Regions from separate parts of the Paenibacillus sp. RS8 genome, predicted to be linked through region 2. Evidence: predicted binding sites of a transcription regulator. Region 2 holds the regulator's gene; the other holds the start of a gene.
The links. The regulator Rex, encoded in region 2, represses fermentation and respiration genes when NADH is low (regulators of the CRP and FNR family bind a similar motif). The targets are predictions, from matches to a motif close to TTGTGAAATATTTCACAA.
Positions count from the first base shown of each region.

Region 1 (7,830 bases), 3.2 Mb from region 2:
GCTTCCATTCCAGCTTACCTCGATGCTCTTTCCTCCCTTCCGAGATTCCGACACGTCATAGAAGCTAATAACATATGTCAATGTCCTTAAAGTAACATTATGAAAAGTGGCCTTTCTTTCAAATAGATAATTAATGACATTGGGTATACACTTGTTGACATGAAGGCCTTCACGTCGCGTCTTTATAGGTATAAAGATAGCGTTTACCTCCTTAGGTCCTACCTATTTTTTATCAATATCCTCTAAGCAATCCGCCAAATAAAAAAACGCAACCCCTCGAGGTTGCGTCGTGTTTATATATGGTGGCGCCTAATTGCTGTGTTCTACTAAATTGATGCCCTATCCATAACCGAACGGATGCTTTTTATACTCTAAGGGGCTTGAGCCGACTCTATTTTTGAACACACGACTAAAATAGTACTGGCTCTTATACCCTACCTTCACGGCCAGATCCCCGATTTTGATATTCGGCATTACGTCATCCAGAATCTCCTTCGCCTTCGATATCCGAAGCTCGGTGACATAGTCAAGGAATGAAGCACCGATTTCTTGCTTCATACGCTTGCTAAGATAGGTTGGGTTGATATGAAATAGAGATGCTACTCGAGTAATAGACAGCTCCGGATCCTGATAATGACTGTCAATATACTCGGTCACTTTTTGGATAAGCACTGTTCCATCCCCCGTATACCCGGGAAGCCCCAGCTCCTTATCCACCCTGCTTTCATGTGAATGCAAAGGATATTTAGCCTGAAGGTGCTCATCGATCCGATGAAGCAGCTTGTTCAGATCACTCTTCGGCACAGGTTTCAATACATAATCGAATGCTTGCAGTTGCACGGCTTGACGCGCATATTCAAAGTTATCGTAGCCGCTGATGATTACAACTAGAACCGACGGGCAGCGTTCGCGCAATATATTTATCAGATCGAGCCCATTCATATTCGGCATGTTGATGTCCACAAGACATACATGTGGAGGGGCTTCCTCCACCATATTCAATGCTTCGTTTGCACTTTTCGCTTCTCCTGCAACTTCAAAAAGATACGAACTCTCCTCAATGTATTGTCGCAAGCCTTTGCGAATGATCGTTTCATCATCGACGATGACAATCTTCCACATCTTCATTCCGCTCCCCTTCCAAAGGTATTCGAATGACCATAACGGTAATGCCATCTTCGCTCTTCACTGCAAGGCCATATGGCACCCCGTAAGCTAGTCGAATGCGATGGTTTACACTGTATAGTCCAAAGCCTGTGGCAGAACGATCATATTTATCATCAAGAAGGGCTTGATTCATCTGTTCAAGCTTCTCTTCAGGAATCATAACCCCATTATTTTTAACCTTAATGACCAAATAATCGACCTGTTTATATGCTGTGATCGAAATTTTGCACTTTTGATCCCCAAGTGGCTTAATCCCGTGATAAATCGCATTTTCCACCAACGGCTGCAGCATGAAGCGAACGACTTGGCACTGAGCAAGCTTTTCATCATATCGAAGCTCGTAGTCCAGAATCTCCTCATATCGCACGCCTTGAATATGAAGATAACTCTCGACATGGTACAACTCCTGATCAAGCAGAATGTAGGGACTGCCTGTACCAAGCCCTAATCGGAAATACGCGCTAAGCGCTTCCACCATCTCCACCACATTGTCTGCTCCATGTTCCGTTGCCATCCACTGGATCGTATCCAATGTGTTGTATAAAAAGTGCGGCTTGATCTGCTCATGAATCAGTCTGAGTTCCATCTCCTTTCGGTCCTGCTCCACAGCGTATAACTGAATAAGCATGTCATTGAAGCTTCGCCCAAGATCGCCGATCTCATCCGAGCGCGTAACATCTGCTCGTATGGTTTGGTTGCCGTTCTGCACATTTTCCATTACCTGGCGAAGCGACTGAATTGGACGAATAATGGAAGAAGCAAGCAGCATCAGAAAGACGATAAACGCACTACCGATAAGAACGCCTACCAGCAATGCAGTCCGCTGGGTTTTGATCACCGCTAGCGATAGACTTGAATTCGGTACTTCGAGTACTAGCTTCCAGCCTTCCACATTTTGAATTGGAGCTTCAAATAAACTTATGTTCTTCTTATCTGCTGCATCATCCGCTCCATCTCCTTCACCCAGCTCTCTGCAATCGATGATAAGCTGGCCTGACTGGTCATATAGCATTACATCTTGAGCAATCTCCTTCATCTTCTTGACGGAGACGGCTGCGGCAATATAAGCTACCCCATCATTCACCGATGGATTCACACGATAGAGAATGACGACGATTTCAGCTGCATTCGCTTTGGATACGATCGGATTGCTCACCACATAATTGGAATCTGAATGTAGCAGTAGTTTTCGAAAGTAGGGTCGATTTAGTATCGAAAAAGGCTTGTCCCTTGCTGACCAGGAATTTCCGTGAATATCCACCACGCGTATGGATTCGTACTCTACTTGCTTTTTCGCCTCGAACTTATCGATCTCTTGCAGCAATTCATCTCGTGTCCAATGATGGTCCGAAGCTAGAGAAGCAAGCATGTCTATCTCACCGATGCGCTGATTAAACCAATAATCGATCTGGTCGCTGCGTGCATTAACCACTTGCTGCGTTAAGTTCTTATTCAAAGGGACAACCGTATGGTTCATCTCCAAATATATTGTTACAAGCAATGCAATGAACAGCAGCAAGAAGCAGCTTCCTGCGATTAACGTAATTTTTAAGTGAATTGTTTTCATTGTAATCATAGCCCTTCACAATATCCGTTTCTTACATGCCCGAAAAAGACAAAAAAACGCTAATCTGTGCAAATACATAATGCTGTACTAAATCTATAATAGGTCTTGTGCATATTTTCACATGAAATAACATTCATGTCTAGGCTAGAGATAAAGGATTTGCCTAGCAAATCTTCCTCTCCCTAGTGTATGTAACCAATTCACAACAGAATGAAGGAGATATTATGCGAACTCACACGAAAAAGCTGTTATCTATTCTACTAGTCCTCAGTCTTATGTTCACGCTTGCTGCCTGCGGCGGTAAAGAGGCAGCACCGGCTGCAGATGCAAACGGAGTTCAAGTCTTTGAAGGAGTTGGGCAAGGTAAACATGGCGATATTAAAGTACAAGTTTCCTTATTAGATAACAAGATCACTGACATTAAGGTAACAGAGCACAAGGAAAATGAAGTACTTGCAGAGCCTGTTTATACGCAGCTCAAGCAAGATGTCATGACAACTAACAGTGCAAAAGTTGATGCCATTAGCGGATCTACGGCTACAAGCAAAGGATATCTCGAAGCCATTCAAGATGCAATTACGAAGTCTGGACTTACTCTTGTCGCTGGCGCTGCAGTCAGTGGAAGCAAAGATAAAGAAGAAGCCGAGCAAACCTATGATGTTGTCGTCATCGGTGCCGGGGGTGCTGGTTTTAGTGCGGCTATCGAAGCGAACAGCGCTGGAGCTAATGTAGTTCTGCTCGAGAAAATGCCAGCTGTTGGCGGCAACACATTGATCTCCGGTGGTGAGATGAATGCGCCTGACAACTGGGTTGAACGTGCTCTTGGCATCACTGATGACACGGCTGACTTGTTCTATGATGATACGATGAAAGGCGGAGACAACCTCGGGGATCCTAAGATGGTTCGTATTCTTGCCGACAATGCACTAGCATCTGCCGAATGGCTGCGCGATGATATCAAGGTAGAGTTCTTACCTGATCATCTGTTCCAATTTGGAGGCCATTCCAGAAAACGTGCGTTGATTCCTGTAGGTCATACAGGTGCTGAATTAATTACCAAGTTAAAAGCCAAAACAGACGCTGACCGAATCACGATCAAAACGAATATGAAAGCTGAAACCTTGCTCAAGGACGAAAGCGGCAAAGTAACCGGTGTAACTGCGACTTCGGGTACTGGCGACAAGATCACATTCCATGCGAACAAAGGCGTCATCATCGCTACCGGTGGTTTTGGATCCAATGTAGAGATGCGTAAAAAATATAACCCTAAAATGGATGAAAAATATATGTCTACCGATACACCAGGATCTACAGGTGACGGTATCGTTATGGCAGAAACGATTGGCGCCAAACTGACAAACATGGAGAGTATTCAAACGTATCCAATCTGTAATCCTGAGACAGGTGTTATTTCCCTGGTTGCAGACTCCCGCTTCGATGGTGCGATCCTGATTAACCAAGAAGGCAAGCGCTTCGTTGAGGAATTAGAACGTCGTGACGTTATTTCTAAAGCAATTCTTGCCCAAACGGGCGGATATACGTATCAATTATGGAATCAAGGCATTGAGGATATCGGTAAAACGATCGAAGTTCATCAAGACGAATACGATCAACTCGTTAAACAAGGCTTGCTCTTTAAAGCCGATACGATTGAAGAGGCGGCTGATTTCTTCAAAATTGACGTGAACAATTTGAAAGAAACAATTAATAAAGTAAATGATTATGCGAAAACAGGTAAAGACCTTGATTTCAAACATCGCGGTGGATTGAAATCTCTTGAAAAAGGCCCTTACTACATCGAAAAAGCTGTACCATCCGTTCACCATACAATGGGCGGATTGGTGATCGACGAGAAGACTCGCGTATTGAATGAAAAAGGCGAAGTCATCCCTGGGCTGTTCGCTGCAGGTGAAGTAACAGGGGTCATTCATGGTGCAAACCGTCTTGGCGGTAATGCCATCGCTGATATCTTCACCTTCGGCCGGATTGCAGGCAAACAAGTTGTGGCAGAGTAATCTTATGTTTGTGTAACTGCTCTATTAATAAGTTAGCCTTAAAAACGTGCAAGATAGTTTGTTGAGTGCAGGTTGACTGCTAACTTTCAAGCTGCACTCTATGACATAGCAAACCGCCCTGTAAGCAACTTTGCGAACAGGGCGATTTTTTATGGTGGAGCCTAAGGGCTATGCTCGTCTAACTCGCGGCTCTTTTATCGTTATCCGTTAGTGGAATTAAAATTGCCCAATTATTTAGTGTCTACTTGACAAGGGTTTCTCACCAACAAAGCCACCGATTCCACATGCACCGTATGCGGGAACATATCCACCGGAGTTACCTCCACTGTCTTATACCCGCCATCCTCGAGCACCCGCAAGTCCCTTGCCAGTGTCGACGGATTACACGATACATACACCACTCGTTCCGGCTTCATCGCCAGAATCGTCTCCAAAAGTCGTGGATCGCAGCCCTTACGCGGAGGATCAACCACGATAACATCTGCCGTAATCCCCTGCTCTTTCCAGTTAGGGATTACATCCTCAGATGCACCTACCTCAAACACTACATTATCCATACCATTCAAAGTGGCGTTCGCCCGTGCATCCTCAATCGCTTCGCGTACGATTTCTACACCGTAGACCTGCTTAGCATGCTGTGCAAGGAACAATGAAATCGTACCGATCCCACAATAAGCATCTATAACAGTCTCGTTACCCGTTAGCCCTGCATATTCCACCGTCTTACCATAGAGGACCTCAGTTTGTGCCGGGTTAACCTGATAAAAAGAACGTGCAGAAATCGCGAATTTCACATCGCCGATATAATCGTAAATAACATCGTTCCCCCAAAGGGTACGGGTTGTATCTCCAAAGATTACGTTTGTCTGCTTAGTATTCACGTTCTGGCAGATGCTTGTTACGGCTGGGGTTTCGCGGCGGATCTCTGCTATCCATTCGTCAACATTCGGAATACGGTCACCGTTAGTAACAAGGACAACCATCATCTCACCAGTACGGAAGGCTTTCTTTACTACGACATGACGCAGTAAGCCTTTGCCAGATTCTTCGTCGTAAGCAGTAATGCGAAGCTTGCGTCCGATATCTTTCACCTTGCGTACAACGTCATCATTATCTTCATGCTGAATTAAGCATGTTTCCATATCGATGATGCGGTGACTGCCGCGCGCGTAGAAACCACCCACAAGTCCGCCTTCCGTTACGCCAATTGGCACCTGAGCTTTGTTGCGGTACCGCCAAGGCTCGTCCATGCCCAGTGTTGGGCGGACGAGAATGCCCTCTGTCTGAGCCGCCTCAGCGTCTCCGCCAGCAGCCCCACCACTCACCCGGAGCTTCCCAATCCGCTCCAGGTTGTCCACCACCAGCTGCCGTTTCCACGTCAGCTGCGCGGTGTAGTCCATATGCTGCAGCTGGCAGCCGCCGCATTGGTCATAGATCTCGCAAGGCGCCGCAATGCGGGCGCTGCTCGCCTCTATTAAATTCAGCAGCTTGGCGTAGCCATACTGCTTCTTAGTCTTGAGCACCTTTGCCCGGACCTTCTCCCCGGGAAGGGCTCCCTGCACAAAAAGGGTAAAGCCTTCAACGCGGCCTACCCCTTCACCTTCATGGGTCATGCCGATGATATCGAGCATAACCTCATCATTTTTATTCACAGGCAGTCCGGCGACAGGCGCCTTGCCGACTGGGCGGCTGGTGCTGCGTCCACTGCGGTGTTTACTCATTATTTATTGTTCACTTCTTTCATTATCATCGCTGTATAAACCCAATTAAATGTCTTCGATCATTATCATCGCTGTAATCTCACAGTGTCTTCGATCAAAGATCATCGCTATATATACCTAAAATATCTGTCCATGGACCCTTAGTTATTTTCAGCAAAAATCCGCAAATGCTGTGGCAAAATCCGGAATCGCCCTGGCAGTTCTCCGCCTAGCTCGCCGTCCAAATTCAATTGGACATGCCCTGGAGAGATTACATCCATCGCATCCGTACGGAAGTATATAACCTTCTTATCGTTCAAATGCTCGCCGCGAAGGGCTAATCTGACCAAACGGACAAACTCCGCTAGGTTGCATTTTTTAACCGCAATAACATCTAACAGACCATCATCGATACGAGCGCCGGGAGCAAGCTTTTCAAAGCCACCAACAGAATTCGTGTTAGCAATCAGGAACAGCATGAACTCATCATGAATGACTTCTTGACCATTAGCACGAATGATTAGTTCCTGAGGAGAGAGGCTGACCATTTTTTCAATACCTTTTAAATAGTACGCAAGCTGCCCTATCATGGTCTTCAGCTTACTAGGAACTTCATAGGTCAGTTCGGTTAGACTACCGCCGCCTGCAATATTAATAAAATAACGGTCATTTGCCTTACCGATATCAATCGGACGTGTCTCTTGGCGAATGATCAGATCACAGGAATCTTCCCAGTTCTTTGGGATCCCCATTGCACGTGCAAAATCATTGGTAGTACCGAGCGGCAAAACGCCGAGTGGGGGAAGATTAGGCTTCTCCGCCATACCATTAATAACCTCATTTAAAGTGCCATCGCCACCGGCTGCTATGATCAAATCATAACCGCGTTCTACTGCATCTGCAGCAGCTAACATAGCATCGCCTTCTCCGGTTGTTGCATGGCAGGAGGCCTCAATGCCACCCATATCCAGCCGGTCCAAAATATCGGCGAGCCGCTTCTTCATCTCTTCCCGTCCAGAAGTGGGATTATAAATCAATCTCGCAGTTTTCATTACCGGAACGCCACCTGTTTTTATAATAGAATAACCTAATTGATTATACCTAATTCGGACCACTACAATCAATGTTAAAGGCCCTTTCATGCAAATATTCCATTATACAGCAATTCATGACACTTCATCTGACAAAAAAATATATTTATATGTATATGCAACATATCCCGTATTATCCACGGATGTGGGCACTATTTTTCATGATTAAGTGTGTTCAGGGTGAGTTGCTTTATCATTTACTTCGAATCTGTTCGAGGAGTGTCTCTACCTGTCTCTCAATCCAATGCGGAAGAAGAGGGTGCGGAAGAAGCGTTTGACCAGAATACTTA
Region 1 is NZ_CP168131.1:2,336,372-2,344,201, reverse strand. Features, by position in the region: gene ACDZ28_RS11875 (response regulator) at 340-1,128, opposite strand; gene ACDZ28_RS11870 (sensor histidine kinase) at 1,097-2,734, opposite strand; gene ACDZ28_RS11865 (flavocytochrome c) at 2,959-4,749, shown strand; gene rlmD (23S rRNA (uracil(1939)-C(5))-methyltransferase RlmD) at 4,980-6,470, opposite strand; gene ACDZ28_RS11855 (diacylglycerol kinase) at 6,611-7,501, opposite strand; gene ACDZ28_RS11850 (sirohydrochlorin chelatase) at 7,734-7,830, opposite strand, start outside.
Region 1: ACDZ28_RS11865 (flavocytochrome c) is a predicted target of Rex. The motif match lies at 2,840-2,857, and genes of this name have one in related genera.

Region 2 (7,830 bases):
GGCTTCTTCAGCAATTTTGTCGAGACTCACTTCTGGATGAAGAGGTTTATTCTTCGCATGTAATTCGAGAATCGATTTCCGGCCCTTCTTGTCAGGCATGTCCACTTGAATATGACGGTCGAACCGTCCAGGACGTAGCAAAGCGGAATCAAGCATTTCTTTCCGGTTTGTTGCAGCTACCAGCAGAATACGTGGTGTTTCGTTATTATAAATACCGTCCATCTCAGTCAACAGCTGATTCAAGGTCTGATCATATTCACGCTGCTGCCCGCCTTCACGTTTACCGCCAATTACGTCAATTTCATCAATGAAAATAATGGCACTCTGCTTGTTCTCCTTAACAGCGCGGCTACGGGCATCCTTGAACAAATCACGAATCCGGCCGGCCCCGACACCCACATACATTTCAACAAATTCACTACCTGATGCAGCTACGAATACGGAGTTTGTATAATGTGCAGCCGCTCTGGCCATAAGGGTCTTACCTGTTCCTGGAGGACCAGTGAGCAGAATCCCTTTTAAGGGACGAATCCCAAATTTGCTGATTTCCTCATGACGGATCAAAAAATCGAGTGCTTCACGAAGCTCTTGCTTCGCATTGTCTTGCCCGCCAATTTCTTCAAAAGTTAGCTTTGAAGGTCCTTCCTTCTTGCGTTTTTTCCCAGCACCAGCATTCACCGTAAGCCCGCCGCGCAAATGAGCAATTATAAGCAGTGCAGTAAGCATTCCAGCTGCTATAACAATTGGGAATATATTTATACCTAAAAAAGCCATGAAAATAAACAGTACAGGAATAAATCCGAGTAAAATTTCTTTTAGATACTTAGGCATTATTCCATACCCCCAAGGTCGCAGGTTTTCGCGGCAAAATAATAAATTTACTTTCTTTTCCATTGCTTAAACTAACATACACATTGTTGTCGTCGATTTCAGTAGATGCTATCACATCTTTATATTCCGAATGTTGCTCTTTTAATCTATCAAGTTCAGTAGGTATAAGAGTATATTTACGGCTCTCCATCGCTTCAGCTACAGAGAACAACGCTTTATCCCAGTAATCATCTAATAATTCATTTGAATTTTGATCCACATCGAGTTTAAGTTTACGTCCTTCAATCACTGACTTTCCTTCTTTGGATACATACGATACTAGATCACGTAAATTCGTGCCCGGCTGCAAATCAAGTTTCAAAGTGACCTCATCGCGGTTAATACTAATATGTGAATTATTTACTCCCTCATAACCGGATACAATCTTTTGGAGCGGTTCCTGTAAAGCAAACTGACGATATAAAAAGAATCCTCCGAACAATAGAGTAGCCGACAGTAGAGACGTTATCAGTACAGGTACAAGACGTAATTTCAAGAAACGTCCTCCTCTCAAAGATGACAAAATGTAAACAGAATGATCAATAAATCAAAGCTGTTAAGCGCTCATCAGAGCCTAACGTTCTCTTAATACTGTTCTAATTACAAACAGTAGTATATCACATGTGTATATACGAAAATAAAAAAAAGTGTGAAGATATTTAAAATTTTATTTTTTATTTTTTTCCAATTCATTAAATATATTGATTTATTTCAACGAGAAAAAGAGCCGTTACTTGTCATTAACAGGTTTATTTTCACATGTGTTTTTTAAATAGAATATATAAAAACTACCTACTTAGTATATCACAAATAGCACATTACGAGTATATCAAAATAATCCATCACATTAACGAAAACAAGCGAACCATAAATGGTCCGCTTGTTTATAGTATAGTACTTTTGTTTATTTTAGCGGCTGGGTAAACTATATCCTTCACCCATTCGAGCTCCATCTGAGAACCGATAAAATTGATAATAATACCGACCGCTTTGTTTATAAAAAAGCTGCCATGCATACTCTCCGTTATATACCCCCGGCAACAACCGCTCGATACTAACGTCCGGAAGATCAGCTTTAATTATGCTGCGTATTTTCGCTTCAGAGGTCCCTTTACTCAGTTCCTCAGCATATACTGCGTCGTTGCCTTCTGCAAACTTCCCGTCTACAGTAAAGCGTACCCATACCATCAACTCGGTCCCGGATTGATTCTTCCCTGTTAAGACCCAGTACACTGCATTTTCATCCCAAACGGATTTCTGTGCTTTAGTTACCTCTGTCAGACCAGCGCTGGTTTTGGCGATATCCTTAGCAATATCTCGCTCGTTCCATTGATCTTTCATAATATAGGCATAGAACTGGATAAGTCCAAACAGAAGGAGCAGAATCAGAACTGACCCCAGGAGGATCCATTTTTTCCTTTTCTTCAAGGTACAGCTCCCTTTCTAGTAATATATCTTTTTTGATTATATAACACACCCGTGTGTTTATCCAAAGTTTCATATTCATTCATATAAATTCTTATATTTACAGAAAAGGCCGTAACTTTTGCAAACGCAGAAAGTCACAGCCTTTCAGTTAATTTATGATCTTAGACTAGCGCTTGAGTAGCCCCTCAAAGGATTCTTGCGCCTTACGACGGATAGCTTCCTCATCTAACGTTACACATTGTCCATGTTTTACAACCTGTTTACCATTCACCCATACATGCTCAACATCCTTGGCACTGGCAGAGTATACAGCATGAGACAGCAAATCTGTGTGCGGTAGTAAATGCGGCTGGTCTATATCAATCGCGATAAAGTCAGCTTTCATGCCTACAGCGAGCCTGCCCACATCATTTAAAAAGATAGACTTCGCGCCATACTCTGTAGCCATACTCAGAGCTTCCGGAGCCGGTACAGCCGTAGGATCACCACTTACACCTTTATGGATAAGTGCTGCAAGACGCATCTCTTCAAACATATCCAAGTTATTATTACTTGCCGCGCCATCTGTACCCAGCGACACCTTCACACCGGCCTTTAGAAGATCCGTAACACGAGCAACTCCACTAGCCAGTTTTAGATTACTTCCCGGGTTATGAGATACCCCTACATTATGACGAGCCAGAATCTCGATCTCTTCATCATTCAATTGAACGCCATGAGCAACAATAGACGGACGTGTGAACATTCCAAGCTTCTCTAAATGCGCTACAGGCCGCAGGCCGTAATCCACTACATTCTGCTCCACTTCGCGTTTCGTTTCGGACATATGTGTATGCATCGGTAAATCCAAATCATGCGCCGCCTGTACAAACTTAACAAAGAAATCCGGTGGGCAAGTATATGGAGCGTGTGGCGAGATCATCGTTGTAATTCTACCGTCAGCCTTTCCATGCCAGTTCCGTGCAAAAGAAATCGCTTCCGCAAGCTTGTGATTCTGTACTTCCTCTGGACAAAGACCGATTACGCCTCTCATCAATACGGAACGGATGCCTGATAATTCGACCACCTCAGCTACTCGATCCATATGATCATACATATCCAGGAAGGTTGTAGTGCCACCTTTCAGCATTTCCAGAACAGACAAGGAGGTTCCCCAGTATACATCTTCTCCGGTGAACTTCTCTTCCATCGGCCACATTTTTTCCTGAAGCCACACTTGAAGCGCTAAATCATCTCCATAACCACGAAGCAATGACATTGCAGCATGGCCGTGTGTGTTTACCAGACCAGGCATAAACAACAGACGACTGCCATCAACAACTTGCACACCTTCTTCCATCAAAGGCTCTTCTTTTCCTATGTAAGTGATCAAATCATCTTCAATAGTCATATATCCACTAAGAACAGGCTCATCCGTTCCCGGAATAAGAAAACGCCCGCCTTTGATAATCGTTTTACTACTCTTCATTTCCGCTTTCTTCCTTTCCGTCTTTCAAATAATAAGCAAGGCTTTGCAAATCCGTTGTAAAATCGGCTGCATGAACCCGGATATTCGGTGGTGTTTTTAGAATCACTGGTGCAAAATTCAAAATCGCCTCAATGCCAGATTCAATAAGAATATCTGCTACATTCTGCGCTTCTGAGTCAGGTACTGTAATAATCCCAATTCGAATGCCTTGCTCACGAACTGTCTGACCTAGCTCCTCCATGGGTTGAACCGTAAGAGAGTTGATTTTCCGCCCTACCTTAGGTGCATAAGAATCAAATATAGCGGTAATCTTCATAGTATCTTTCAGATAAGCATTATAATTAGATAATGCATGTCCAAGGTTACCGGCACCTACTAATGCCACATTCAGCTGTTGGTCCAGCTTCAAAATATGACGGATTTTCTCAATAAGATAAGTTACGTCATACCCAATACCTTTTCTGCCGAAGTCTCCAAAATACGCTAAATCTTTACGGATTTGAGCGGGATTCAGATCAAGTTTTTGTCCTAATTCTTGCGAGGAAACGGTTAATATTTCACGTTTCTGAAGATCATTCAAGAAACGTAAGTACACAGGAAGTCTGCGAACAACGGCTTCTGATATTTTATCCGATTTCATAATTTACCTCCTAATTTAAGTACTATTCTGTTTGAATCCTATTAAAATTTCTGTACCTCGTCTCAATGAAGAGCGGTATTCTCTTATACCGCCCTTCATTGTGGAGTGATTAATTAAACAGAAGATGTCCTTCTTAAGAAACGCCTCCGTCTTCCAACCACTCTGCTATACGAGGAACCATTTGATCCGTAAGCATATGTTCCATTTTCGGGCCAGGCAACGAATAAAGGAAATACTTTCCATAATGAGATTCGATAACCCTAGTGTCATACACTATAACAATACCCCGATCCTGCGCTGTCCGTACCAGTCTTCCAAATCCTTGCTTGAAGCGGATAACTGCCTGAGGCACCGACAATTTCATAAACGGATTCTTCTTCTGGGCTTGTAATAACTCAGACTTCGCTTCCGCTAGAGGGTGATTAGGCGGTTGAAATGGAAGCCTCACGATGGCTAAGCATGTCAATGCCTCGCCCGGAATATCTACTCCCTCCCAGAAGCTGCTAGTTCCAAGCAGAACTGAAGCAGCACTGTCCTGAAAGCGTCGAATCAGCTTACTGCGGCTTCCACCTTCCACGCCTTGACCTAGCACCGTGATTTCTTGTGAGGCTAGAGCCTCTTTCAGAGGATCGTAAACTTGGCGCAGCATCTTGTAAGAAGTAAACAGAACAAGCATCCGTCCGCGTGTCGTAATAGCCGCTTCTGCTAGTGACTGTACGAGCGTATCGACAAATCGGGCATCGCCCACACTGCCCTTCACACTAGGGAAATCCCGTGGAATTACTAATAGTGCCTGCTCCCGATACTTAAAGGGAGAAGGAAGGAGAGATGTCATTAGACGCCCCTCTTCCGCAGCTTCATTAAGTCCGAGATTATCAATCATAAACTGGAACGATTTATCGACAGAAAGCGTCGCCGAGGTTAACACAATACTTTTCTTTTTGTCGAAGAACAGCTCTTTAAGCTGGGTACTAACATCAACAGGGACGGCATATAGCTGTAGCGATTTGCTGCGATAATTTCCATTCGCCTCCAGCCAATATACTACATTCTCGTCGTTTAATCCCATAAAAAACCGTACTTGCTCACGTATAGAAGCTAAATCCTTAAATAAGCCGCTAATATCGGTTACTAAACTATCTGAAGAAGATTGACCTTCTTGATCACGCATCTCATTAAGCATCTTATCACCCTTACGGATAATTTCGCTTAATGTCAGATTCATAGTATTCTCCAAAGCAACCAATTCATCCCAATCTTTCGGTTTACGGGTAGGAAGTAACCGCATGACTAGCTGTCCAGCTTCTCCCGCCGCTGCATCGCTACGTTCCGGCAAGAGACTAAATAGCTTGTCACTAAGTAGATCCCAGGTTTCTTTTACAGTAAGTAGATCTGGATAGATTCTATCGATAACTCCGCTCCATTCAGAAGCTTCCTCACTGCCTGATGACTGAAGCATTTGACGAAGCGTTGGGAGTTGGCCGTTACGACTATCCTTGTATAATCGGGACAGCGTGTGAGCCACCGTGAAATGCTTCATATGCATACCTAAATGCTTGCCAGCCACGTCCTCCAGATGATGGGCCTCATCAATAACAAGATGTTCATAAGCCGGGAGTAGCTGGTGCCCAGCCTTAACATCTGCGAAAAGCTTAGAGTGGTTCGTAATAACCACGTCAGCAATACCCGCTTCATGTTTTGCCCGATGGTAATAACATTTGCGGAACCAAGGACAGGAGCGACCGAGACAAGAATCGGTATCGCTTGCTACCGTCTCCCAGAAATCTCCGCCACGACCGCTTAAATTGAGCTCTTCGTCATCCCCTGATTCACTTTGTGTCAGCCAAACGATCATCTGAGCCGCAGTAAGTGCATCTTCCCTTGGACTTATAAAGTCTTTTTTATTAATTTTATGTTCAAACTTACGAAGACACAAATAATGCCCTCTGCCTTTAAAAATCGCAGCTTTAAATGGAAACGGAACTACCTGCGTTAACAAAGGAATATCACGCTCACGCAATTGATCCTGCAGATTAATGGTATGAGTGCTGACCATAACTTTCTCATTAGTACGAACACTTTGGTATATGGCAGGCAACAAATAACCAAGCGATTTGCCAGTTCCTGTCCCTGCTTCGATCAATAGATGTTTGTCTTCGGCAAGTGCCGTAATCACCTCATTGATCATAATATCCTGAGCTTCTCGGCTTTCATACTGTGGCAAAGTGTCTTTAAGCCGTTTCGTTACTTCATCCATATAATCTGTAAATGATAAATTCTGTAGCGGATTCTCAGCATGCTCGTCACGAGGTGGAGCTAGTTCATTCCAATCCCCTACTGCAAGCGCTAATTGACGATAGAAAGTCAGATCACCTTCGGGTTGAAGCGTCTCCGCTTCCCGCTCACGCAGCAGACCATCAAAATACCAACCTAAATCACTATCCTCTTCGGTAAACAGCTCACATAGTCGCTGGATGGTGAGTAACGGCAAACTATAAAGCTCCTCCAGACATTTCAACAGCACAAGAGCTGTCGCTAGTGCATCACTATCTGCCTGATGCGGACGATCATGTGTCACTCCAAAATGTGCACTAACTGACCCTAGTTGATAGGATGTTAGGGAAGGAAAGCAGATTTTTAGAAAATCAATCGTATCTAAAATCCGCCCTTGAAATGGTAAATACCCACATCTGTCTAAAGCATTTTGCAAAAAATGGAAGTCAAATGCGACATTATGCCCTACAAGCACAACATCATCCAAGAGTGGAACAAGCTCCATCATCATCTCATCCAGCTCAGGCGCATCCTTTACATCATCGTCGGTAATCCCCGTCAGACCAGTTATAAAAGGAGGTATCGGCGTTCCGGGCTTGACGTAGGAACCATATACCCGGGAGATGGACCGGTCTTCTTCTATAATTGCAAGGCCAACCTGGATAATTTCACCCACGGATTGGGTTCCCGTTGTTTCAAAATCAAGCACGGCAAATTTCATTATAATTCTATTCCCTTTCAATTGAGACTCTTAATCAGCATAACAGAAGTTGCGAAAAAAGGCGATGCACACCACTGGTTCAGGGGATGCATCGCTTGAATGAAAATGCGGAATAATAAACCGTAAACGTAATAATTTACAATAATGAAACAAGCTGATTTCCGAAATGAAGCTTTCCTCCACGGCGGCGGCAAACCTCCAAATTAACCGTTGGTTCAGGAAGTGCAGGGTCAAGCTGCAACGAGAGGCCAAACAGCTCCTGCGCTTCATTGAAGCGTTCCTGTGAAGCCCGGATGCAGCCTAAAGCATTATAAACCATTGCTTTCAGCTTGGTTTCCCGTATCAAACCGAGCATATGGTTCAAATGACTCCACGCTGCTTCCCCATCCCCTTCCTGAAGGTAAGAGATGGCTAAATATAAGCGAGCAG
Region 2 is NZ_CP168131.1:6,203,928-6,211,757, forward strand. Features, by position in the region: gene ACDZ28_RS29175 (AAA family ATPase) at 1-831, opposite strand, end outside; gene ACDZ28_RS29180 (hypothetical protein) at 824-1,366, opposite strand; gene ACDZ28_RS29185 (DUF5590 domain-containing protein) at 1,780-2,298, opposite strand; gene ACDZ28_RS29190 (amidohydrolase) at 2,465-3,766, opposite strand; gene ACDZ28_RS29195 (redox-sensing transcriptional repressor Rex) at 3,756-4,406, opposite strand; gene dinG (ATP-dependent DNA helicase DinG) at 4,540-7,401, opposite strand; gene ACDZ28_RS29205 (hypothetical protein) at 7,538-7,830, opposite strand, start outside.